Regions from separate parts of the Paenibacillus sp. GCM10027629 genome, predicted to be linked through region 1. Evidence: riboswitches for the same ligand, from Rfam matches in the RefSeq annotation. Region 1 holds a riboswitch; the other holds the start of a gene.
What was found. Region 1 has a riboswitch for S-adenosylmethionine ahead of ACFQZR_RS09725 (hypothetical protein). Riboswitches for the same ligand answer to the same signal wherever they lie in the genome.

Region 1 (12,240 bases):
ATCGGATGAATCGGATAAAATTGTCGGTCTGGAAATCGGCGCGGATGATTATTTGACGAAGCCGTTCAGCTTGCGCGAGCTCGCTTCGCGCATCCGAGCTTTACTTCGCCGCTTACGCGGACCTGAAGATAGGTCGATGTTCTTGGAAAGAGACAACTTGATCATTTCCGAGGCTAAATGTCAGGTATTCAAAGACGGTCAGGAAATCCAATTAACACCTACCGAATTCAAAATTTTGTTGATACTGGCTGGTCATCCTGGCATTGTCTTTAGCCGTTTGCAATTGTTAAAGGCTGCTTTGGAGGATGAGTACATGGGATACGAAAGAACGATGGATTCCCATATCCGGAATCTTCGCCGCAAGCTGGAAGATGATCTGGCCAATCCCCGTTATATTCAAACGGTATACGGTTTCGGTTACCGATTCGGTGAACGTTCATGAAGATGACGGTCCGCATGAAAATATTTGCCTATATGGTACTGCTCGTGCTCATTGTAAGCTTCACTTTCTCTCTGACAACGCAAGTCTACACAGCCGACTTGATCGATCAATTTCAAAGGGAACAAATCTATACCGACTATTTGAGCTCCGCGCCCAAAGAGCAATTCGAAATCTTTAAATCTTATTTCCTTGGCAACACGCGGCTGGACGCACTGCTTCAAGTTACGCATGGCATGCGGTTGCTCTTTTTTGGCGCGATTGGGTTGATCTTCAGTTTTTGGTTATCGGGGGTTCTGACCCACCCGCTCAAAAAGCTTATAGCCGCCATAGAGCGCGTGGCGCAGGGTGACCTGAAAGTCAAAGTACCTGTAGACACGAAAGATGAGTATGGAAAAGTCGCCCAAACGTTCAATGATATGACGTTTCGCCTGCGTGAAGCCGAAGAAGCCCGAAGACGGTTAGTGGCTGATGTCGCTCACGAGCTTCGCACGCCGCTGTCCGTTATGCAGCTTAAACTGGAAAATTATCAGCAGGCCGGTCATGATATCTCGCCGGAAATGCTGCTTCGGCTGCATGACGAAGTCATCCGGCTCAACCAGCTTGTGGACGACCTTCATGTCTTATCGCTCGCCGAAGCGGGCCGGTTGTCGCTCGATCGCAAACCGCTCGATCTGTCTGCACACCTGGAACGAATTGTGGATGACGTGAGATACGAAGTGGAAGAAAACGGATTGGATATTCGCCTCTGTACGAATTCAAGACCGGTTACCATGATGGTCGATGCGAGACGGATCACGCAGGTTTTCATTAATTTGCTGACCAATGCGATTCGTTATACGCCTCGTGGAGGGAAGATTACAGTTAAAATCGAAGACCGGGTCGTTGACCGGAAAGCTATCTTTGCGTGTGTCTCGGTGATCGATACCGGCATCGGAATACCGGCGGAGGAGTTGCCCCACCTATTCGATCGATTTTACCGGGTAGAAGAAGCGCGCTCGCGGCATACAGGCGGTACGGGGCTCGGATTATCCATCGTCCATCATTTTGTAAGAGCCCATGGCGGTTTCATCCGCGTTGCGAGTCAGCCTGATGAAGGTACTATATTTACCGTATATCTACCTAAAGGCAATGAGATTTAAAGAAATTTGACAACTCCGGCGCAGAAACATGCAGGACTTCCTCATTACGATTGCCCCTGGGTTCCGGTGTGCATATGCTGCCAATCCACAACAACAAAATTCTATTACAAAGATCAATAGAAAATGAAAGATGGTTTTTACCTGGGGGAAGAGCAGAGCATTTTGAAGATGCGAGCAAAACAATTGAAAGGGAGATCTGCGAAGAGTACGCTGTTCCTATTATTGACAAAAGACTTGTATGAGTTGTCGAGAACTTTTCTACGTATCCAACGATTTACCTCCATGAAATAGCACTGTTTTAACTTGTCACTCTTCCCCCAAATAGCCCTCTTTACCTTCATGAGTCTGAATTTATAAGTAACGAGGAGGAATTTATTAACCTGTGGGTCAGCTTAGAACAACTTGATAATTACAGAATAATTCCTCAGTTTGTTGTTCCAGAGTTAAAAGAGTTAGATTTTACTTAAGGCATAAAACATTGAACAGAGAAGAGAGATTAAACTAACGGGACACTATAGCTTCATAAATAACTAAGACGCGGCTGCCGGCATGGATCGGCAGCCGCGTTGCGCTAACGGGCAGGATAGTTTAATAATTTCGCGAACGAGGAACAAACGGTCTTTTTTTATAAGAAACAATTATTATGATATGCTCGTCTAAATAATGAATATAAGTTAAATTTTGGGAGGTGTAATTGGGCAACATTACCAACCGGTAATGATTACATTAACTAAAGGAATGATCACATGAATAAAAAAAAGAAACTAATAGCGGTATGTTTTAGCGTCATCGTTGTAAGCGGGGTATTAGCAACTACTATATTTGCTAATAATGCAATGTTTACTCCTCAGAAAAAAATGAGTTCGCAAGAAATTGCTAACGTACTAAACTCCGTAGAAAGTATTAATACCAAATATGGTGTATTCGAAAGAACTGCTGCTTCTAATAAACAATTTAATTCCTCTGAAATTGTTTACAATGAAGACGATATAACTGATAGCACCAGACAGGTAATAACGGACTACGGGACATTTATAAAAAAATAATAAAAAAGGCTATCTTCATCATCATCACATTAAGAGGATAGCCTTTTTTTATATTTACACAACCAGAGGGCAGTTATACGCAACTGTATTAATAGCGTCAACATAAATGGGATTATTTCTTGCCAGGGGAGGACTACTATGAGGAAGTTACTCACTGCCTGTCTAGTCTTTGTTGTTATCTTTGTATTTTCAGGTTGCACAGGTGAATCAGCCAGAACATTAGATAAAGAGTTTGTAAAGGAAAAAGCAGAAATTGGTCTTTCGAAGTCAGAAGTAGAAAAAAGATTTGGAAAAGACTATATCTCAGGTGATGCAGATGGTGGCCTACTATGGCTTTATGATACCACCAATGAGGACACAAACTATGAACGAAGATTAGATGTGGTAGCCCACGAAGATATAATCGATGGCAATGTTGTAAACCAGTTATTTATTAACTTCCAGAAGGAAAAAGCTTTTATGTATTCTTTCTTCTACAAGGGAGATGACGGAAAAGTGTGGGAATTTGTATTATACCCTGATAGAACCACGCTTGAAATACCTGTAAGTCAATAGCGATGTCATACCTGAATTTGGTTAAGCTAACGGGACACGATAGCTTAATAAAATAACTAAAACGCGGCTGCCGGCATGGATCGGCAGCCGCGTTGCGCTAACTGGCAGGAATGCTCCATAAGAAGTAATGTGATAATTAGAAAAAGCCTGGCGAATTGCCAAGCTTTAGAATCGTTATTAATTAATGTTATCTACCAAATCCGAAATGTTCTTCGACTTCCCGAATTAAATCCAATGGGTTAGTGTTGAGATTATCTCTAGTGTTATATCTGAAACCACTTTCCCGAATAGCTTTATCACGCTCTTCTTGCTTATACAACATTGTATGAAAGGTATTTTCAATAGCTGCATTTGGGTTTTTCAGTCCGTTTATGCACTCTAACATTTCTCGTTTTTCTTCACGATTAAAATAATCATGACGTATGACTTCTTCAGATGCAAGCAAGAAAAATACCCGACTGTAGTCTGTTATTTCTTTTAATATGTCCGCGGTGAAAAAGCCATCTACAATTATTTTTTTGCCACCAACATTGCCAGATAGCCTCAATAAGTCGACAGTCGCCATGCTAGTTTGTTCCTTAAATGAACTTGCTAACCAATCAGCAAACGCCTCTACAGGTCTCATAAAGTATTCTTCCCAGGAAGTAATATTCGAACGTTGGCTCATTGCAGGCTGGTAATTAGGATGCGCTATTGCTTGATATTCTGCAAACCGATCATCCCAACTATAAAGAATTAAATCATATTTATTTGCAAGGAACTTAGATACGGTCGTTTTTCCACCGCAGGCACTACCTGTAATAAAATAAATATTTTCAAAATGGTGCTTAATAATGTTATTAGCGATTACCATATATTCATCCCCTATTAATTAAGTTATCTAGCTTGTTAATCGGGGTTTGTTATTAAACATACGTTATCCCTCCTTGATGGAAAGCATATCAATATAGGACATTATTGAACATACGTAATCCCTCCTATAGATCCATTTAATATTATTCTATGTACTGGCATCTAATTCCTTCCAGTTGTTTTTCTTCGTGAAAGATCGATTATTATGAAGGGATGACTGTGAGATTGTTAAACTAACGGAGAACGTTAGCTTGATTGAACAAACCATCTTTGTAATTCAGCCCCAAAGCAGACACTCGGAATCTTCGGGCCGTCGGTCTGCTTTGGGGAAGCCGTGTTGCAGCTCTTTGTTCCGCTTACGGGTAGGATTGTTAATCTCTTAAAAAGAGATGTACGCTTGCGTATGGTTAAATATGTATGCCCGATCCCAGAAGTAGAAGTATCTTTGATCCTTGTTGTTTATTAATGCTAATTCATTTTTTTCAATTATATCCATTATTGCGGACTCAATTAATTCAAATCTCACAGGTCCCCATGCCTCTTGCTTTAATTGAGCATATTTCATGCTTTCCGTCAAGGTCAGACCTTTAATTCGCTGGAAAAGAGCAGCCCACATAGTCAAATCGGACCTCAGGCTGTTACAAGGGATCTCAAATTCCCTTAAGCCAACTGCTCCTGTATTTGTGGAGATAGCAATTAGCCCGCAGATATCATCTGTTCCATGTCCAAGTTGCAGCTTTTCTGTATGTTTACTGTCAAATCGAAAACATTCTATTCGGGTAATCTTACACTGCTGCGAACTTTCAAAAGAAAGACCAATCGCTGATTTTTTCAAATTTAGCAAACCAATACGAAGGGGATGAATATCTTGGTGATACTCGACAGTTTCATTGTTAGGAATCGTGATCGGCATCCTTATCACACCTTTACACATGTTTAGTTAGCTCATGAAAACAAAAATGACCTTCTCTAGAATCAGAGAAAGGTCATAAGAATTCAAAGTCATATCCTCGCTCTTATCTCCCAGATTCGCTTAGTACAGCTTTTCTGCAAGAATTAGCACCGTGCATTCCTTTGGTAACAAAGGTTTGTCGGTTGCCGGGTTTCATCGGGCTAGTCCCTCCACCTACTCTTGATAAGAAAATTCAACATATTCAATTATTTTTATAATACTATAAAGCATTCTGATGTCAAGGTACCTCGACGTAAAAGAGGTCAGAGAGGAACCAAGTTTGAACCCCATCTTCGATTTTTGTACAATGATATTTTTTTATAAATTCCCAAAATCCTTTTTGGTAAGTTACAACCTATTTCCGAAGATCGATTTCCATCGCCTTATCCTACCCGCCGAGAACGGAACCTTCCGGGTTTATACGCGCCATAATAGCGAGCTTTCTAGAGCATTCGTAGCATCCGAAACAGTAAAGACCAGTACCCCAGATTCGTTCAAATCGAAGAAAAAGCCTTCTTCGTTCAGCGAATCAAGCGCTGCCACGCAACACTCGTATACTTTCTCTTTAAAATGTCTGACGCTTTCCACCGATTTCATACCCTTCACTTCGTTAAACAATAGATTAGATATTCCGCAAAATATTCAGCACCTTCAAATTCATGATCCCATTCCCCTGGACTCCAGCGATAATAAATTGCATCATCAGGATCGCCAGCAATCATGTTGTTCAAGTTATCGGTTGAGTTTACCGCCGTGAAAATCCAAATCCATTTCTCTCCTTTGTCCCTCGTATTTCCGTGGGCTCTCCTATTTCTTTCTAGTTGAATCCAACCAACGTTATAGCGAAAAAATACGGTGATTAAAGTTTTGAGATTTTCAAGTATTGTTCTATGATAAACTTGATGCGATTATTTGATTCGAGCGATGGTATGGAATAGTGTCCCTTACTCTTACACAATTTAGAGAACAGTATACCTAAGGAGCGGTAGAAATGGCGCGTGTGTTATTTATTAATGGCGGATCAGAGGGTCATATCAATCCAACGATTGGAGTGGTACAAGAGCTTATTTCCCGTGGAGAAGAGGTCGTGTACTTTTGTATAGAAGCTTTTCGGGAGCGTATTGAGAAGACAGGAGCAACAGTTCGAACATTTGACGATCAAAAATTTATTAAAGCCTTTATCTCAGGTGGAAGAGATTATTTACTCGAAAGAGTTAACGGTCTTTTACTTACGTCAGATATCGTCATACCAAGCGTTCTTGAACAGATCAAAGGAGAGCATTTTGATTACATCATCCATGATTCCATGTTTGGTTGTGGACGATTACTTGCTCAAATTCTTAAGCTTCCTGCAATCAACTCTTGTACTTCTTTTGCGCAGTCAGAAGCTTCATTCGATAAAATGTTAGAACAATTTTCTACCGAAGTCCCTGCGGAAATCGTTAAACCAATCAATTATAAATTTCAAAGCCTGACGGCAATGGTGAAGGAAAAATATGATGTGGAGATCCATTCTCCGTACGAAGTGTTTTGTAATCCTGCACCACTTACAATCGTATATACAACAAGAGAATTTCAACCTGATGGAGAAGCATTCGACCAAACTTATAAATTTGTAGGTCCATCCATCTCTTCACGATTAACGCAAGAAAACTTTGACTTTACTGCAATCCAGGGGAGTAACCCTATTTACATTTCACTGGGTACAGTCTTTAACCAAGCAATGGATTTCTATAAGCTTTGTTTTGAGGCATTTGGGAACACGGAACATACGATTGTTATGTCTGTTGGAAGTAAAGCCCAAATATCTGATTTAGGGGAAATTCCTAAAAACTTCATCGTAAAAAATTATGTTCCTCAAACGGATGTACTGCAATACACGAAAGTATTTATTACACATGGTGGAATGAACAGTACTCATGAAGGTCTCTATTACGGGGTTCCGCTAATTGTCATCCCACAAAGCGCGGATCAGCCGATCATTGCGGGGCAAGTCGCCAATATCGGAGCAGGCATTCAATTACAAATGCAAAGCTTGACTGCAAATCAACTACGTGAAGCCGTAGATCATATGTTAAGCCTCTCATCTTTCAAGAATGCTGCAGCAAATATTGGTGAATCCTTTCGAGAATCAGGGGGGTATCATCAAGCTGCTGATGAGATATTCGAATTTTATAATCAATGAACAACTGCTCCATCTATCTCATGAAAAAATCGCTTTTCCTGCCCTTACAATCGGGAAAGAAAAGCGATTTTCTCAAAAGATGTACCTCTTACAAATCCTCATCATCCTCATGCTCCATCCACTTCTTCTGGGACCAAGCCCACTGGAAGAAGTATACGAACGCGATGCCACCAACTAGGGCAGCGAAGACCATAGACCATGCCCCACTCGTTAGCAGCAATGGCAGCCATAAGATGAACGCGAGGGCAAGATGCGTCCGCCGTGCGACCTTCACAACCGCCTTTTTACGGAAATGATAAGGGATTGGATAGATCGACGCCCAGAACGAGTACCGATGGAACCGCCTGATTGCGGTCAGCTGTGTCCCTATGATCAACAACATGAAGGCATAGAGCGGAAGTGCCCAATTCGAACTACGCACCCAATATAAGATCAACATGCCGAGCACAGTCAGACGAATGACCATGCCGAGCACATCACTACGCAGCAATGTTTTCAAATATAAATAATCGTATGCAGAATCCTGCTGAAAACGAATCCGCCTGCCAAGTACGTTCAGCCATGTACGCTTATACACCTTCTGCGGCATGGACGGCACATCGACGAACCAGTTCAAGAAGATCATGAACCGTCCGCGCTGATCTCGCTCTGTTGCAATAAGCAATTCCCACGGTACGGCATGTTTACGCGGTACTCGGAGAGCAACCACATATGTAATAATAACAATCAAGCTGAAGATCACAGCTTTCCACGTCGGCTGCCATAGCCATACGGCGAGCAGCACTATCGATATCAGCCAACGTGTCAGACGATAACTCCACCGTACTCCAGGCCGGCTCATGCAGCGCTCCTGCCAACTGCCATAGCTGTTCATGATATTGAGCGCCAACAACACGCCCCATAAGAGCAAGAACGGCTTCGGATCTTGATCCGCTCGAACATAGAGCAGCCATAGAATGCCGTATACTATACTTAAAAGGATAAGCTTTGGCTTGACGCTATACCCTATACTTTTTCGAAAATATTCCTTCATCCTCGGTTCTACCCGAAGCAAATAGACTAGGTCCGCAGGCTGAAGGAACGTCCGAAAGCTGCTCCACAGGACAAACGGCAGCAGTACGATAAGGCTCACCGTTCGAATTGGGAAATCCGCCGGGATCCTCCCTAGAAATCCGACATACCCTGCAGCACCGCCGATGAAGATGAATCCAAGGAACAATAGAAATCCGCTCTGCCCCACATAGCGGAAGTACGGAAAGACTTCCTGCCAGAAGGCGCTTTTTCGCCGTCGCCATAATGATTGAAGATCCATCATCTACGCCCCGCCTTTAACGAGCTGATAGAAAATATTCTCCAGCGATGTATCGCCAAGATAGCGGTGCTGCTGTCTTAGTTCCTCCAACGTCCCTTGTGCAATCACACGCCCATGATGAAGCACGATGAATCGATCACAATAGTTCTCGATCGTCGATAGAATATGGGAGCTTAGTAGAATCGAAGCGCCGCGTGATTTCAGTTCCACCATGAAATCCAGCAAGTTCCTGATCCCAAGCGGATCAAGTCCTAGAAAAGGCTCATCGATCATATAGAGCGGCGGATGAACGAGAAATGCGCTCATGATCATGACCTTCTGCTTCATCCCTTTGGACAGATGCATGGAGAAGGTATTGTACTTGTCGTTCATCTGGAACAATGTCAGCAAATGCTCTACGCGTTCCTCATAGTCCTTCTTCTCGACGCCATACGCCATCGCCGCCAGCTCAAGATGCTCCTTCACGGTCAGTTCCTCATAGAGCATCGGTGTCTCAGGAACGAATGCTAACGACCCCCGGTAAACTTCGGGTGCTTCCGCTAATGTCTTCCCTTGCAGCGTAACATCGCCCTTATGCGGCTGCATCAGGCCTAGAATATGCTTCATCGTCGTGCTCTTGCCCGCGCCGTTCAATCCGATCAGGCCCACCATTTCGCCTGCCTTAACATCAAAATTCACATCATGAAGCACTGGCTTTCCAGTGCTATAGCCGCCCGTTAATTGATTGACCTGCAATATCGTCTTCATGGCCTGTCTCACCTCTACCCTTATTATAGCGAAGCGATGAGGAAGTTGCGAATGGGATGTATGCGACCACAGGATCCGTTCACCCACGAACATCACCCACGTTGAACAAAGGAATTTCATGCGACGCGACAAAAGCAACCGTCACCATCACTAGGATGATAACCAAGAAGTAGCCATCACGGCTTGTGATCGATGTCTTGTAATAATAGGTTCGCATCCTCGTGCTAGCCTGTGCAGTGAACCGCTTGGCTTCCATCGCGACGGCGACCCGCTGCGCACGGCGAATGCTCTGTGCAAGCAGTGGAACCGCATAATTCAGCAGCCGTTCCTTCCACCCTCGAATGGAATGCTTCGAACGAACACCACGTACCGCTAGAGCCTGCTGCCGAATCTGGAGCTCTTCCCACAAAATGGGCAGCATTCGGAAGGAAGCCATAAATGCGTAGGCGTATTTGGGCGGCAGGCGCAGCTGCTGCATCATCGCGTAGAATAGCATGGTGGGACGCGTCGTTAACGCAAATAACAATCCCGTTGCCGCACAGCTTAATGTTTTGAACCCGATGTGAATACCTCGGAAGAAGCTCTCCTCCGTGATGCGGAAGAGTCCCCAAGACCACCATAAGGTCTCCCCTTTGCCGAATAGAATCATGGTCATGGAAGACGATACGAAAATAAAGATGAACGGCAGTGTCAGCAGCAATAATTTACGTAAAGCATATCCGCTGCTCAGGAACAACAAGGCTGCATACCCAAGGAACTGATAGAGAATAAAATCCAACCGATGCGTAAATAAAATGATGATGAACAAGCCAATAAAGACAAGGAACTTGATCGCAGGATTCACGTGATGCATCCATGTCTCCCGCTTCGGTGAGAACCAGTTGTTCATACGCTCCCCACCAGCTCTCTCTTCATCCGGGTCGTTGCAGACGTAGCAACGCCAAGTCCTTCTGTAACGCGCCAGATTCCTGTTGCAAAATGCTCTGCAATCCAAGGGTCATGCGTGGCCATCACAATCGCCATCCCACGCTGCCGCCACGCTTCAATCATCTCGAGCATCGCAAATGTGCTACGTGCATCGAGCCCGAATGTAGGTTCATCCAGCAGCAATAAAGGGCGCTGATGAATCAGCGCCGTGGCTACGCTCAACCTGCGTTTCTGCCCCATCGACAGTTGATACGGGTGACGATTGCGTTCTGGCTCCAACTGAATGTGACGCAGCATCTCACATACCCGAGGATCATCCGCCGCTGTAGCACCATCTGTCTTGGTCATACCGATCGATAGCCCAAGCTCTTCCGCCACCGAATTCGTAACAAATTGCAACTCCGGATTCTGAAAGACGAACGCGAGTTGATCCGAGAGTACTTCGCCCCGCCGAAGTTGTACTTCCTTTCCTTGCAAACGATAGATCCCCTCAGTCTTCAGCAATTGCATCATGGAGAGCAGCAACGTGCTTTTCCCCGCGCCATTCTCGCCGAGTAATGCAATCCACTCGCCCGATCGGATCTCTGCATGCTGAATCAATATTCGACTTTCTTTTCCCCGTTTGCCCTGAAATTTCCGTAATTCAACTAAGGGTGCTGCATCGTCATGTCGTTGAGCTATTGCGTACATGTCATCCTCGTCCATAAGATTCCGATAGCGAGATGAGGCGACATATTCATCCCATACGCCCGGATACCAGATGCCATATTCGATCAGCCGAGGCTTCTCTTCACGGAACAACATCTCAGGTGCGCCATCGGCGATAATCTGCCCCTGATCATCGAACATGACAACCCGATCAATGAGTTCCAACACGTGATCCAGCTTATGCTCTACAATTAGGAGCGTCCGATCTGCCGCGATCTGATGGATTGCATCCCATATTTGTACCGTGCCTTCCGGATCGAGCAGCGCGGAAGGTTCGTCGAGCATCAGCACATCTGGTTCAAGGAGCAGAACCGCCGCAAGCGCTAGACGCTGCTTCATCCCTTGGGACAAGCTATGGATCGGCGTATGGAGGTCACGAAATTGGAGTCCGACCTGCGCCAGCACCCGCTTCATTCGCGCCTCCATTTCCTCGCGTGGCACACATTGATTCTCCATGACAAAAGCCAGCTCTTCGTCAACAAATGGCATTCCGAACTGCGTATCCGGATCTTGAAACAGCATCCCCCAAGACGATGGCAATCGCAATGATTCGGATTGCATCGGAACTTCAATCGAGGTCGGTATAATCCCGCATAACACCTGAAGGAGCGTTGATTTCCCGCATCCGCTCGGACCGAGCAGCAGCACCTTTTGCCCCTTATTCACAGAAAAGGAGAGATCCTTGAACTGTAGATTCGGCTCTCCTGGGAATTTCAATCGGAGTCCCGTCACCCCCAGAACTTCTTCTGCTTCCGCCTTGTCTATCATCGGTCTCTCTCCTTTTTCACTGCTCATTCTATTTGTTCAACGCATCATATTCGGATTTCGATACAGGTCTTACTAGATTCGTCACGCCTGTCGCTTCAAGTGCTCTGACCAAGTAATATGCGAATAAGCCTGTAATCACGATCCCGCTGACGCAGCGCAGACCATATTTCACGAAGAACATCCAAGGCTCGTAATCCGCAATATAGCCATACACATAATCGACACCCATGGAACCAAGCGCAACAGCGAGCCCCGCCAATGCCGCCGTTCCGGCAGAATAGCTGCGATAGCGGAATAAGGCAAAGATAATTTCAGCGCATAGCCCTTGAATAAGTCCATATAAAAATAGCTGAATACCCCATTCTGCGCCGAACAATAATGAGACATGCGCCGCCGCAAGCTCTGCCAATAAGGCTACCCCAGGTTTACGAATTAGCAGGAACGCAACTGTAGCCGCAATGAACCACATCCCATACACCAACTCATCCGCTTGAAAGAACAGAGGTTTGAATACATCGTATACGCTGCCCCACAACTTATAGATGACCCCAAATACCAACGCGAGTAAAATCGTGATGAGAATGTCTGAAAACTTCAATCTCAACTT
Region 2 (12,240 bases), on a different contig from region 1:
GGGCCCAAGACTTGTGAAAGATGGTAAGCTCGCGGTGAATCCGACGGCCGAAGGGTTTACATCTGCCAAAATTTTGACCAGCGGCGGTGCGCGAAGCGGGATTGCTGTCATGAAGGATGGCTCCATTATGATTGCAACGGTCAATGGAGCGACAATTCAAGCGTGGGCACAAGTGATGCAGAAGCTTGGAGCGCAGCAGGCAATGAATTTGGACGGGGGCGCATCATCCGGCCTCTATGCCAATGGGAGAGTCCTTACGTCAGCAGGTAGACCGCTGAGCAACATGCTGCTGTTCGGCATGAATTTGCAGTGAAACAGAAAGAAGGCTACCTTGCTCGATGAGTAAGGTAGCCTTTTTCTATATCGATGGATTGTAATTAATCTGTGAAGACAGTCGGGCCTACAACCATGTGGAGGAATTCGCGCAGGTCGCTTGCTTCCTCTTCCGACAGTTTGAAGGTGAATTCCAAGTAGCCTTCTTCCTCTAAGTCTTCTTCACCGATAATTGCCGTAATACCGCTCTGTAGATCAGTAACTAATTTCTTCCCGTAGAAGCGGTTGGTTGTCATGATGGCGAGGTCGAACCGTTTATAGCTTGCGCCAATGAATGTCACAAATCGCGTCGTCGTTGCTTCCGTTGAATCCGATAGAAAATCTAACTCGTGCTGAGACATGGATGTCACTCCTTCAATGATTATGAGGTCATTATAGCGGAATTTGGGAAGAACAGGAACTATAATTTCTGTACCTATAGTTATTTGAAAACTTTTGTCTCCCTATACTTGCCCAGAATTTGGAATTATGCTATGATGATCTCAATTGCATGAACGGACGAATGAGGAAGCACCTCTCTTATCTTATATAAGAGGGGTGCTTTTTTGCGTGCGTTCATGAACTTTTTGGAGGTGGATGATGAATATCGTTTTTCTGAACACGTTTGAAAGGAAGCAAGAATCAGATGGGACTATTACATCGCAATTATCGATTGGTGAGGCACATGGGGTGTGGCAGCTTGTATGGAGTGAACCCTACCATGGAAAGATGGAACAATCGGTATGGTACTCGGGTACGTCCTGGGAGGAGCTTCTAACCACATTTCGACATGGTATTGCGGTGAAGTTAGGGGAAGGGTACGCTCCGATTATTGATGGAATGATGAGTGATGCGGAGCACTCGGGACGATTGGTTCGGTCGCAGCTGCTCGCTTGCTATAGCGATTTATATCCGAATGAATCGTTATATGCCATGTTAAGTCAATGGCGTAGATCTCGCGCCACTGCTGACAAGAAGGCTCCTTATTTCATTGCGACGAACCGTATGCTGCGCCTACTCAGCGTCTATGTACCGCAGACGATGGAGGAGTTACTTCAACTGCCTGGCTTCGGAGAGAACAAGGTGAACCTCTATGGCGAGGAGATCGTAAGCTTGCTTCAAGATACTGAACGAACGACAGTGTTTCCGCTGGATTGGGTCAAAGAACAGGTGACTCGGGAAGAATATGCCCAATGGCTGTATAAGCAAAAAGAACAAAAATATAAGCAGGAAATGGATCGGCTTGCAGAACAGAAACGTTTGCTGGAAGGAATTCAGCAGGGTTGTTCCATCACAGATCTGGAGCAGTATTGCAGCATGTCGCGTCGGAATATTCTGATTGCGCTCGAAAGTCTTGATCGGGAAGGGTATGATATCGAGCGTCTGATCGAAGAAGAGCTCCAGCAGGTGCCTCTAGAGGAGCAGGCCGCCATATGGTCGGCTATTGAGCGCGATGGGTATCGATATTTGAAGCCGATCTTGCTCGAGGTCTATGGGGATACGGGGCTGCAAGGAGAGCAAGCGGCCATGTATTACGAGCGTATTCGGTTGGTTCGTATTCGTTATCGGCGTCAGCGGGAGATAGACAATCAACAACGTCAGGCAGGATAAATGAAAAACAGGACTTGATCTACACTGCTAAGCGCAGCAGTTCAGATCAAGTCCTGCATTAATTATGTTAGAAAAATCGACTTATCAGCACCAAGAAGTTGTTATAGCCAGTTTTTTTTCTTGAATAGGAAATACATCCCGAATCCGAGGCAGAGCATCGCCCCTAAAACAATGTAATATCCGTAATCCCAATTAAGCTCAGGAATGTGGGTGAAGTTCATCCCGTAGATCCCTGTGATGATCGTCATCGGCATGAAGATGGTCGTCAGCGCCGTGAAGACTCTCATGATCTCATTCGCTCGGTTCGCGACGCTGGACTGATAAGCTTCTCGTAAGTTGGCCATCAGGTCGCGGAACGTGTCGAAGGTCTCGGATATTTTGACGGCATTCTCATAGATGTCGCTGAAGTATTTCTGCAGCTGATCGTCGATAAGACGCAGATCTTTCTTATTTAAGGTCGCGATCACGTCTTTCTGCGGTCCAAGAACCTTCTTGAGCCACAGGATTTCGCTTCGCAGACCGATAATTTCGTTCAAATGGGTCTTCTTCGTATGAAGCACGATATCTTCTTCGAGATGTTCAATGCGGTCTTCGATGCGATCTCCGACAGAGAAATAGCTGTCGACGACAAGGTCGACCAAATGATATAAGAAGTTATCAGGTCGATTGACTTCCTGTTCCCACAGAATAGGTTTCACTGTGCGGAGCTCATTGATCTTCTGCTTCGTTACCGTAATAATATAATGTTTGCCCAGGAACATGCTTAGGGCGCGTAGGAAAATCTCCTCATCATCAAATCGAATGCTGTTAATAACGATAAAATAATGTCCTTCATAAATTTCGATCTTCGGACGTTGTTCCTCTTCACTGAGGCAGTCCTCCACGGCCAAATCATGCAACGTGAATAACGGCTGCAGGACGATCAGATCTTCAACATCTGCATCAATCCAGTAGAAGCCGTTCTCTGGCGGGATGATCGTTTGGTTAATATCTTCGATGACGGTGAACACACCTTCTTGTACCAACCGGATTTTCATCTGATTTCACTCCTCTTCCCGAATGAAACCAGAAGGCAGGCCAAAAGATGCGTTGTTACACAGATTTCAGGCACAACCGACAGATTTCATTCCTATTTAGTTGTATATGTGACATTGTCCTCTGCGGTATAGGGTCGCCTTCCATCCTTACTCACCTCTACTTTATGTTTCATCTCTTGGAACACTCGTCTTAGTATAACGCGCTTATATCTTACAAGCAATGAAAAAAACGGTGAACCAAGTTAATGTAGAATATGGCGCGGACCGAAGAATGGTGCGTTCCTCAGCATGGGATGGATGAAGCTGATGGAAGTGTATTGACGTCTGTTTCAAATTGGATTAAAGTAGGGTTATGTAAAAAAAACCAAATAAGGTTTTGCTAAATTCTTATCAAGAGTAGGTGGAGGGACTAGCCCGATGATACCCGGCAACCGACTGAAAAGCACGGTGCTAATTCTTGCGGAAACGAATGGATTTCGTTGCTGAGAGATAAGAGAAGCGCCGGATATATTAACGTAGGCCTTCTCTGTGGAGGCCTTTTTTTGTACCCTCCGAGCAATACCCCATCAAATGGTTTAAGAATCCCACAAAGGAGTGAATGACGCATGCCGATTAAAATTCCAGATGCATTGCCAGCGAAAGAAATATTAACTAATGAGAATATTTTTGTGATGGATGAGAGTGTTGCATACCATCAAGACATTCGTCCGCTTCAGATTGTGATCTTAAATTTGATGCCAACGAAGGAAACGACAGAGACACAGCTGCTGCGCCTCATCGGGAATACCCCGCTGCAGGTCGAGGTGGTTCTTCTTCATCCCAAATCCCATACGTCGAAAAATACATCGGCAGAGCATCTCGAGACGTTCTACCATACCTTTGAAGATATTCGCCATCGCCGGTTTGACGGCATGATCGTAACGGGAGCGCCTGTCGAACAAATGGAGTTCGAAGAAGTGAACTATTGGGAAGAGCTTGAACAAATCTTCGAATGGAGTAAGACGAACGTAACATCAACCATGCATATCTGTTGGGCCTCCCAAGCAGGTCTGTATTATCACTTTGGCGTACCCAAATATTCTTTGGAAGAGAAGTGTTTTGGCGTATACCCGCATGTGATTACAACGCCGAATATCAGCTTATTGCGTGGATTCGACGAGCAGTTCTACGTACCACAATCCCGTCATACCGAGGTAAGACGTGAAGATATCGAGCTTAATGAGAACCTAGAGATTTTATCGGAATCCGAAGAATCAGGAATCTATATCGTTGCGACCAAAGACGGCAAGCAAATTTTCGTGACAGGCCATTCCGAGTATGACCCGCTTACATTAAAATGGGAGTATGACCGTGATGTTGCCAAAGGACTTGATGTCGAAATTCCGAAGAACTACTATCCGAAGGATGATCCATCACGGGTGCCTTTATCGCTATGGCGTGCGCATGCCAACTTATTATTCTCTAATTGGCTGAATTACTATGTATATCAAGAGACACCATTTGACCTTGGCGCAGGCATTTAATAGGACAGAGGAGGATATCTAGACATGTCAGAAGATTTGAAAATTGAAAGTCGTCTCGCACAGATTGGTTCTGTGCAGGAACCTGTTACGGGAGCGATTAATTATCCTATATATCAAGCAACTGCGTTTCGTCATCCGAAGCTAGGACAGAGCACGGGATTCGATTATATTCGGACGAAGAATCCGACGCGCAGCGTCTTGGAAGAAGCGGTAGCTAAACTCGAGAGCGGCGATGCAGCGTTTGCCTGTAGCTCTGGAATGGCGGCGCTTCAGACCGTATTTGCCATGTTCGGTCAAGGCGATCATCTGATCGTCTCGCTGGATCTATACGGGGGTACTTACCGGTTAATCGAGAAAATTATGTCGCGCTTTGGCGTGACAGCTTCTTATGTGGATACAAATGATTTCGATGCCCTGGAAGAAGTGGCACAGCCGAATACGAAGGCGGTTATTATCGAGACACCAACGAATCCACTGATGATGATCACAGATATTGAAGCTGTAGCGGCATGGGCGAAGCGAAAAAATTTGTTATCGATTGTCGATAACACCTTGTTAACACCATTCTTGCAACGTCCGATTGAGCTAGGTGCAGATATTGTGGTGCACAGTGCGACGAAATATTTGGGCGGACATAATGATGTGCTCGCCGGACTGATCATTACGAAAGGCAAGGAGCTATCAGAGTATACAGGATTCCTGCACAATTCGATTGGTGCTGTACTGAGTCCAAGTGACAGCTATCAGTTAATGCGCGGCATGAAAACATTAGCGCTGCGGATGGAGCGTCATGAATATAATGCGACACGGGTTGCTACGTATTTGCAGGAGCATCCGCTTGTTGATCAAGTCTATTTCCCAGGTCTGCCGGGACATCCGGGCTATGAAATTCAGAAGAAGCAAGCCTCAGGCAATACGGGCATTTTCTCCTTCAAAATGAAGGAAGCAAAATATATTGAGCCGATATTACGTCATATTCAATTGATTGCTTTTGCCGAGAGCCTTGGCGGAGTAGAGTCGTTGATGACGTATCCAGCCGTGCAGACCCATGCGGATATTCCGATTGAAATTCGTGAGAAGGTCGGTGTAGACGATCGTCTCCTGCGCTTCTCCGTGGGGATTGAGCATGCCGATGATATTATTGCGGATTTAGGCCGTGCAATTGAGCTTGCAAGACAAGAGATCGAGGGGGCATAGTCGTGGCACATGCAGAAGGATCAGAACGGAATCGTAAATTTGCAACGAAGTTGATTCATTTCGGAAGTGAAATCGACGAGACGACGGGTGCTTCCAGTGTCCCGATTTATCAAGCATCAACTTTCCACCATCATGATATCTTCAATCCGCCGACGTATGACTATTCCCGTTCGGGGAATCCGACACGCCAAGCGCTAGAAGACTATATCGCCTTGCTTGAGGGCGGAACGAATGGGTATGCTTTCCCGTCCGGGATGTCAGCGATCTCTACCGCTTTCATGTTGTTATCCGCAGGAGATCATGTGATCGTGACGGAAGATGTGTACGGGGGGACCTATCGTTTCCTAACGACCATCCTAAGTCGGATGAACATTGAGACGACGTTCGTCGATATGACGGATCTCGATCAAGTGAAGAGCGCTCTGAAGCCGAATACAAAAGCTGTATTTATGGAGACACCGTCAAATCCGACGCTCAAAATTACCGATATTGCCGCTGTCACTTCATGGGCGAAGGAACACGGCCTCCTAACGATGCTGGATAATACGTTTATGACACCGTATCATCAACGTCCTATTGAGCTTGGTGTGGACCTTGTACTGCATAGTGCGACGAAGTTCTTAGGCGGTCACAGTGATGTGCTTGCTGGACTAGCTGTCACAGCTACAGAAGAGCTTGCCCGCCAAGTTAAATATTTGCAGAATGGGATGGGAGCGGTGCTTAGTACGCAAGAAAGCTGGCTCCTCATGCGCGGCATGAAGACGCTTGAAGCGCGTATGGCGCATTCGGAGCAGAGTGCGAAGAAGCTGGCGGCATGGCTGGAACAAGAACCTTCGATTGCGAAGGTATACTATCCAGGCCTAGCGAATCATCCTGGCCGTGTAATTCATGAACAACAGTCCACGGGTTATGGCGCAGTTGTATCATTTGATGTCGGTTCCGGTGAACGGGCGAAGCAAGTGCTCAGTAAAGTAAAAATCCCGCTCGTAGCCGTCAGCCTTGGCGCTGTAGAGAGCATTTTATCGTACCCAGCCATGATGTCTCATGCCTCCATGCCTCGAGAAGTTCGTCTAGAGAAGGGAATTACAGACGGATTGCTTCGTTATTCGGTAGGGCTTGAGCATGTTGACGATTTGATTGATGATTTATCGAACGCCCTGCGAGACGTGTAACGATAAGGTAAATATTGTTATATTTTGTTACGCTGTGATAGAATAGTGACAATAAGAACGTCTGGATGCGAGGGGGCATAAGAGCGTAGTATGGGTACCTTTTTTGATGAATCGATCAAACGATTGAAGAACATCTGTATGTTATCTCGAACGAACCGTTCCATGAATATTCTGCCACCGAGCTTTAAGCTGAGGGATCCCGTTATTCATCAGGTTCGTAAGGCCCGTCGACAGGGCCATATATGCTCGCTCATTCTACTAAGTGTCCATCAATTTGATCAATTCATTCGTCAGCATTCTTCAGATACAATGCAGCACCTGACTAAGGTCCTCGAACATATTCTTCGGGATACGATTCTTGAATATGTCGATGCATCCAGGCTCATCGGGGTCAAGATGATTCAGACCAATGTCTATGGCATTTTTATTCGTGAGACGATTCCATTCCTGGCGCAAGAGACGGATGCGCTTGCCATTCTCATCGGGAAGTCGATTCAGACGGATCTGAATTTTGAACTACAAGAGAGTGATTTAACGGTTCAGATTATTAGCGGTGCGACACAGCTCCCTGCAGATATCGATGATGAGAAGCATGGGATCTACCTCGCTGTCCAAGAAGCCTGGCTGCTTGCAGCCGGGCTTGCGCCGATTCCGTACAATTCATTGAAGCAGCAATTAAGTCAAATTATTGAATACAAGGATATTACGGTTCTTACGCAGCCGATCTTGAATCTCCAGACGGGCGAAGTATACGGTTATGAGGTGCTCACGCGGGGACCGATCGATACGATATTTCACTCGCCAGAGGCCTTGTTTGATTATGCGGATCGGGTTCAATTGCTGTCTGAGTTGGAGTTCGTGGTGATCCAGAAGGCCTTCGAAGAAATGAAGGGTCGGGGCATCATGAGTCCCGTCTTTATTAACATTACAGCGGTGACGCTGAGTCACCCACACTTCGAACGGAATATTAGACGGTATATTGAGAAAGAAAATATTAGCCCTAGTCATGTGATCTTCGAAATTACGGAACAACATCTGATGCGTGATTATGTGAGCAGCTCGCAAGTAATCCGTAAGCTTCGCAGTCTCGGATTTCGCGTTGCGATTGACGATGCAGGTGCAGGCTTCTCTAGTCTGCAATCTATTCTTGAGATCATTCCGGATATTATCAAAATTGATAAGTCGCTCATTCAAGAAATTGATCGCGTTGCCGCCAAGGAATCCATGCTCAAAGCGATCATGTCCTTCGCGCATGACATACAATGCCAAGTCATTGCTGAAGGGGTCGAACGAGAAGAAGAAGCAGGCGTGCTAATGCGGCACAATGTTGAGATGGGGCAAGGGTACTTTTTTGCGAAGCCGGAACGATTCATGCCAAGCCATGGTCGACTCTATCTCGATGAAATGAAACACAAAATACATCGATTGCGTTCGGTAACAGCATCTTAGGATGCTGTTTTTCCTTGTGAAATGTGTTACGATAAAAAGTACAGGTGTTTTAGGGGAAAGTAAAATAAAAATTTCAAAAAGACGGCTTTTCAGCACCGAGAAGGTTGTGAGAACCCGAAGAAGGAGGAACGGAGTTTAGGCAAAACCTAAATGAGTACCGGACTTCGAGGGTGAACGCAAGATTCGATGTCTTGAAACACATCGTGATCAAAAGATGTCTTTTTGAACTACATCTACAAGTATGGGGAAGCAAAGGAGTGAGCAGACATGTCAGTAGATCACATATTGGATAAAGCTGCAGCAGGTGAGCGCATCAACGTAGAAGAATGCATTACCTTGTTTGAATCGGATCAAGTGGAGAAGATGGGTCATGTCGCGAACCAGATCATGCAGAAATGGCATCCAGATCCGATTACGACGTTCGTCATTGGACGCAACATTAACTATACGAATATTTGCGATGTATATTGCCGATTCTGTGCATTTTACCGCAGACCTGGCTCGGATGAAGGATATGTATTGCCGAATGAGGCGATTTTCCAGAAAATCCAAGAAACCATCGATGTGAACGGAACAGAAATTCTGATGCAAGGCGGAACGAATCCGAACTTGCCATTTAGCTATTATACCGATTTATTACGTGAGATTAAGCAGCGGTTCCCGAACATTACGATGCATTCCTTCTCTCCAGCTGAAATTATGAAGATGAAGGAAGTATCAGATGGCTTATCGCTCGAAGAGGTCGTTCGTGCTATTCATGAAGCTGGACTCGATTCACTACCAGGTGGTGGAGCTGAGATCTTGGATGATCGTACACGCCGCAAGATTAGTCGTCTGAAGGGCTCGTGGCGGGATTGGATGGACGTGATGCAGACGGCACATAAAGTCGGCATGAACACGACAGCGACGATGGTTGTTGGCTTCGGCGAAGGAATGGATGAGCGTGCGCTGCATCTGGATCGTGTGCGGATTGCACAGGATGAGTGTCTTAACAATCAATATCCGTCTAAAGGATTCTTGGCCTTTATTCCGTGGACCTTCCAACCGGACAATACGAACATGAAGGCGGAACGCGTCACACCTGAAGAGTATCTGAAGACACTTGCGATCAGCCGGATCTATCTCGACAATATCCCGAATTTCCAATCCTCATGGGTTACGATGGGACCAGAAGTTGGGAAGCAGACGTTAAGCTATGGCTGCAACGATTTTGGCAGCACGATGATCGAAGAGAATGTCGTTTCGGCAGCGGGCGCAACCCATAAAGTGAATATCGGAACGATTCTAGAGACAATTCGTGAAGCGGGCAAGATCCCTGCGCAACGGGATACGAAATATAATATCCTGCGGGTCTTTGAAGAAGAATCGAATGTTGAACGCGATTTTATTATGCAGAATTAATTGATAACAGCTACCCTTGGCGGTAGCTGTTTTTTATTGCATCCGTGAGAAATTCGCCTTGATTCTGGACTTGCTGGGAAAATCCTCGTTGTATATCTGTTTCCTAAAGCCCATATACTGAATAAGAACATTGTTCGGGAAGGAGCAAGTCACATGGAACTGTTTACAGTCACAATAACGACGACTTCCGATGAAGCCTGGTCAAAATTTCATAGTCAGATGGAACAAGAATTCGCTGATTTACATATGCAGCCGGAAGGCGTCACATTTACGGAATCGAGGAATTCCCATGAATACCAGATCATTTGCCATGGCATATTGCCAGGATTTAAGCTGACGCAGCACGCGCCGAAGGTCTATAGTAAGGCGGCGAATGTGCTTGCGGAGTATATTCTGGAAATCAAAGAACGTGCGGTACTACGCCGCATTATTCGCAAAGAATTTCATTACAAACGATCAGAGGATCTAGATAAAATCGAGACGTATTGTATGGAACTGCTACAAGAGACGAACGAAGAGTTCCGTACACCGGATGATCGCGAACGGCGCAAACGGCTGCTCGTTCAGGAGATTACGCAGTATTTTGAAGAGAATACGGCGCTTCACGTGGAAGGCTTTATCCGATTCCGTCTGGATGCCTACACGAAGGAATTGCGTGACATTGTGGAGTATGCGGTTGATGAGTATATTCTCGATCAGCAATATCATGAGTTTATCGCACTGCTTAAATATTTTGTGTTCGTGCAGGAGACTAAAATTCCTGTGGCCCATGTGATGCATCGCGGCGATCATCAATTTGTGCTGCTGAATGATCAAATGCGTCCGATTGAGACGAAGCAAATGACGAGTGTTGTGGTTGAGATGCCTGATCATGATATTGAGGTCGAGGATATGATTGTGAGCACCTTAATTACCGTCTCACCGCAGAAGATTTATATCCATACGCGTGAACCAGAACTGCAAGTGATTAAGACGATCCAGCAAATTTTCGAAAGCCGTGCACAGTTATGTGTGTATTGTCCTGTCTGTTCGCCGTACTTGAGTGAAAGTGCGCAGCAGCATGATTAATTAACGAATTGTTAAAGGGATACAGCTTGACCTCCTCCTCGAATGGATTTATAATAACGGTAACTTAAATCGCGAATAGCGATGACAAAGACATGAGTCCTTGGTTGAACTGTCCAGAGAGAGGAAACATCGGCTGTAATTTCCTTCAGAGCTCACCTTCGATTTACCCCTTTGTAGCTGATTCATCGAATGATAGTAGATGGATCCGATTCATTCTCGTTACCGAATGCACTAAGGAACGTTTTTGTTACAAGTCATTTGGGCTTAGCATTACGTTCGAATTAGGGTGGAACCACGGGTATATAACACTCGTCCCTTTCTGGGATGAGTGTTTTTTGTTGTTTTTTTATATTGAAGGAGGAAAAGGGAACATGTCAGTTAAAGTAACTTTGCCGGATGGTGCAGTACGCGAATACGAGGCAGGAAGCAGCATTGAAGATGTTGCAGCATCGATCAGCAGCGGACTGAAGAAGAATGCAGTAGCAGGTAAAATCGATGGGAAGATCGTGGATGTCTATACACCGATCGATGCGGATGCAGCGGTTGAGATCGTGACCCTCGATAGCCAAGATGGACTTGAGTTGATGCGCCACAGTACAGCACATTTGATGGCACAAGCGATCAAACGTCTGTATAAAGAGCACAATGTGAAGTTAGGTATTGGACCGGTTATTGAAGATGGATTCTACTACGATATCGATATGGAGCACTCCTTGAATCCGGAAGATCTTGCGAAGATCGAGAAGGAAATGGAGCGTATCGTGGGTGAGAATCTTCCGATTCGTCGCCGTGTTGTGAGCCGTGACGAAGCGCTTCGCATCTATACAGAGCTCGATGATAATTTGAAACTAGAATTAATTCGTGATTTGCCAGAAGATTCGGTACTTACCATCTATGATCAAGGCGAGTTCTTCGACCTCTGCCGTGGACCGCACGTTCCTTCGACAGGCCGCATCAAAGCGTTCAAATTGCTCAGCGTTGCAGGCGCTTACTGGCGCGGTGATTCCAAGAACAAAATGCTTCAACGGATCTATGGTACGGCATTCGTGAAAAAAGCAGAACTGGACGAGCATCTCCGTCTTTTGGAAGAAGCGAAGAAACGTGATCACCGTAAGCTGGGTAAAGAACTGAAAATCTTCACGTTCTCCCAACAAGTAGGTCAAGGCTTACCGCTCTGGCTTCCAAACGGATCGAAGCTTCGTCGCACATTGGAGCGTTATATCGTAGATCTCGAAGAAAGATTGGGTTATGACCATGTCTATACACCAGTACTTGCGAATGTAGAGTTGTATAAGACTTCAGGTCACTGGGAGCACTACTCGGAAGATATGTTCCCGAAAATGGTATTGGATAACGAGGAACTTGTTCTTCGTCCGATGAACTGCCCGCATCACATGATGGTGTTCAAGAGCGAAATGCGCAGCTACCGCGACCTTCCGGTTCGTATTGCCGAGCTTGGAACAATGCACC

Region 2: it holds a riboswitch for S-adenosylmethionine, as region 1 does, so the genes downstream of both, metA (homoserine O-acetyltransferase MetA) here and ACFQZR_RS09725 (hypothetical protein) in region 1, are expected to answer to the same signal.

The regions. Positions count from the first base shown of each region.
Region 1 covers NZ_JBHTGZ010000009.1:106,044-118,283, reverse strand. The annotation lists gene ACFQZR_RS09755 (response regulator transcription factor) at 1-442, shown strand, start outside; gene ACFQZR_RS09750 (sensor histidine kinase) at 439-1,581, shown strand; gene ACFQZR_RS09745 (NUDIX domain-containing protein) at 1,656-1,823, shown strand; gene ACFQZR_RS09740 (hypothetical protein) at 2,328-2,627, shown strand; gene ACFQZR_RS09735 (hypothetical protein) at 2,766-3,182, shown strand; gene ACFQZR_RS09730 (hypothetical protein) at 3,370-4,035, opposite strand; gene ACFQZR_RS09725 (hypothetical protein) at 4,414-4,947, opposite strand; SAM riboswitch class I at 5,048-5,176, opposite strand; partial or broken gene ACFQZR_RS09720 (DUF4303 domain-containing protein) at 5,404-5,708, opposite strand; gene ACFQZR_RS09715 (macrolide family glycosyltransferase) at 5,978-7,171, shown strand; gene ACFQZR_RS09710 (ABC transporter permease) at 7,260-8,486, opposite strand; gene ACFQZR_RS09705 (ABC transporter ATP-binding protein) at 8,487-9,230, opposite strand; gene ACFQZR_RS09700 (energy-coupling factor transporter transmembrane component T family protein) at 9,310-10,119, opposite strand; gene ACFQZR_RS09695 (ABC transporter ATP-binding protein) at 10,116-11,633, opposite strand; gene ACFQZR_RS09690 (ECF transporter S component) at 11,662-12,240, opposite strand, start outside.
Region 2 covers NZ_JBHTGZ010000012.1:629,526-641,765, reverse strand. The annotation lists gene ACFQZR_RS23530 (phosphodiester glycosidase family protein) at 1-313, shown strand, start outside; gene ACFQZR_RS23525 (DUF3055 domain-containing protein) at 378-674, opposite strand; gene ACFQZR_RS23520 (HRDC domain-containing protein) at 910-1,923, shown strand; gene corA (magnesium/cobalt transporter CorA) at 2,025-2,960, opposite strand; SAM riboswitch class I at 3,345-3,456, shown strand; gene metA (homoserine O-acetyltransferase MetA) at 3,566-4,483, shown strand; gene ACFQZR_RS23505 (aminotransferase class I/II-fold pyridoxal phosphate-dependent enzyme) at 4,508-5,680, shown strand; gene ACFQZR_RS23500 (aminotransferase class I/II-fold pyridoxal phosphate-dependent enzyme) at 5,683-6,852, shown strand; gene ACFQZR_RS23495 (EAL domain-containing protein) at 6,943-8,301, shown strand; gene mqnC (cyclic dehypoxanthinyl futalosine synthase) at 8,569-9,702, shown strand; gene ACFQZR_RS23485 (putative sporulation protein YtxC) at 9,856-10,770, shown strand; gene thrS (threonine--tRNA ligase) at 11,142-12,240, shown strand, end outside.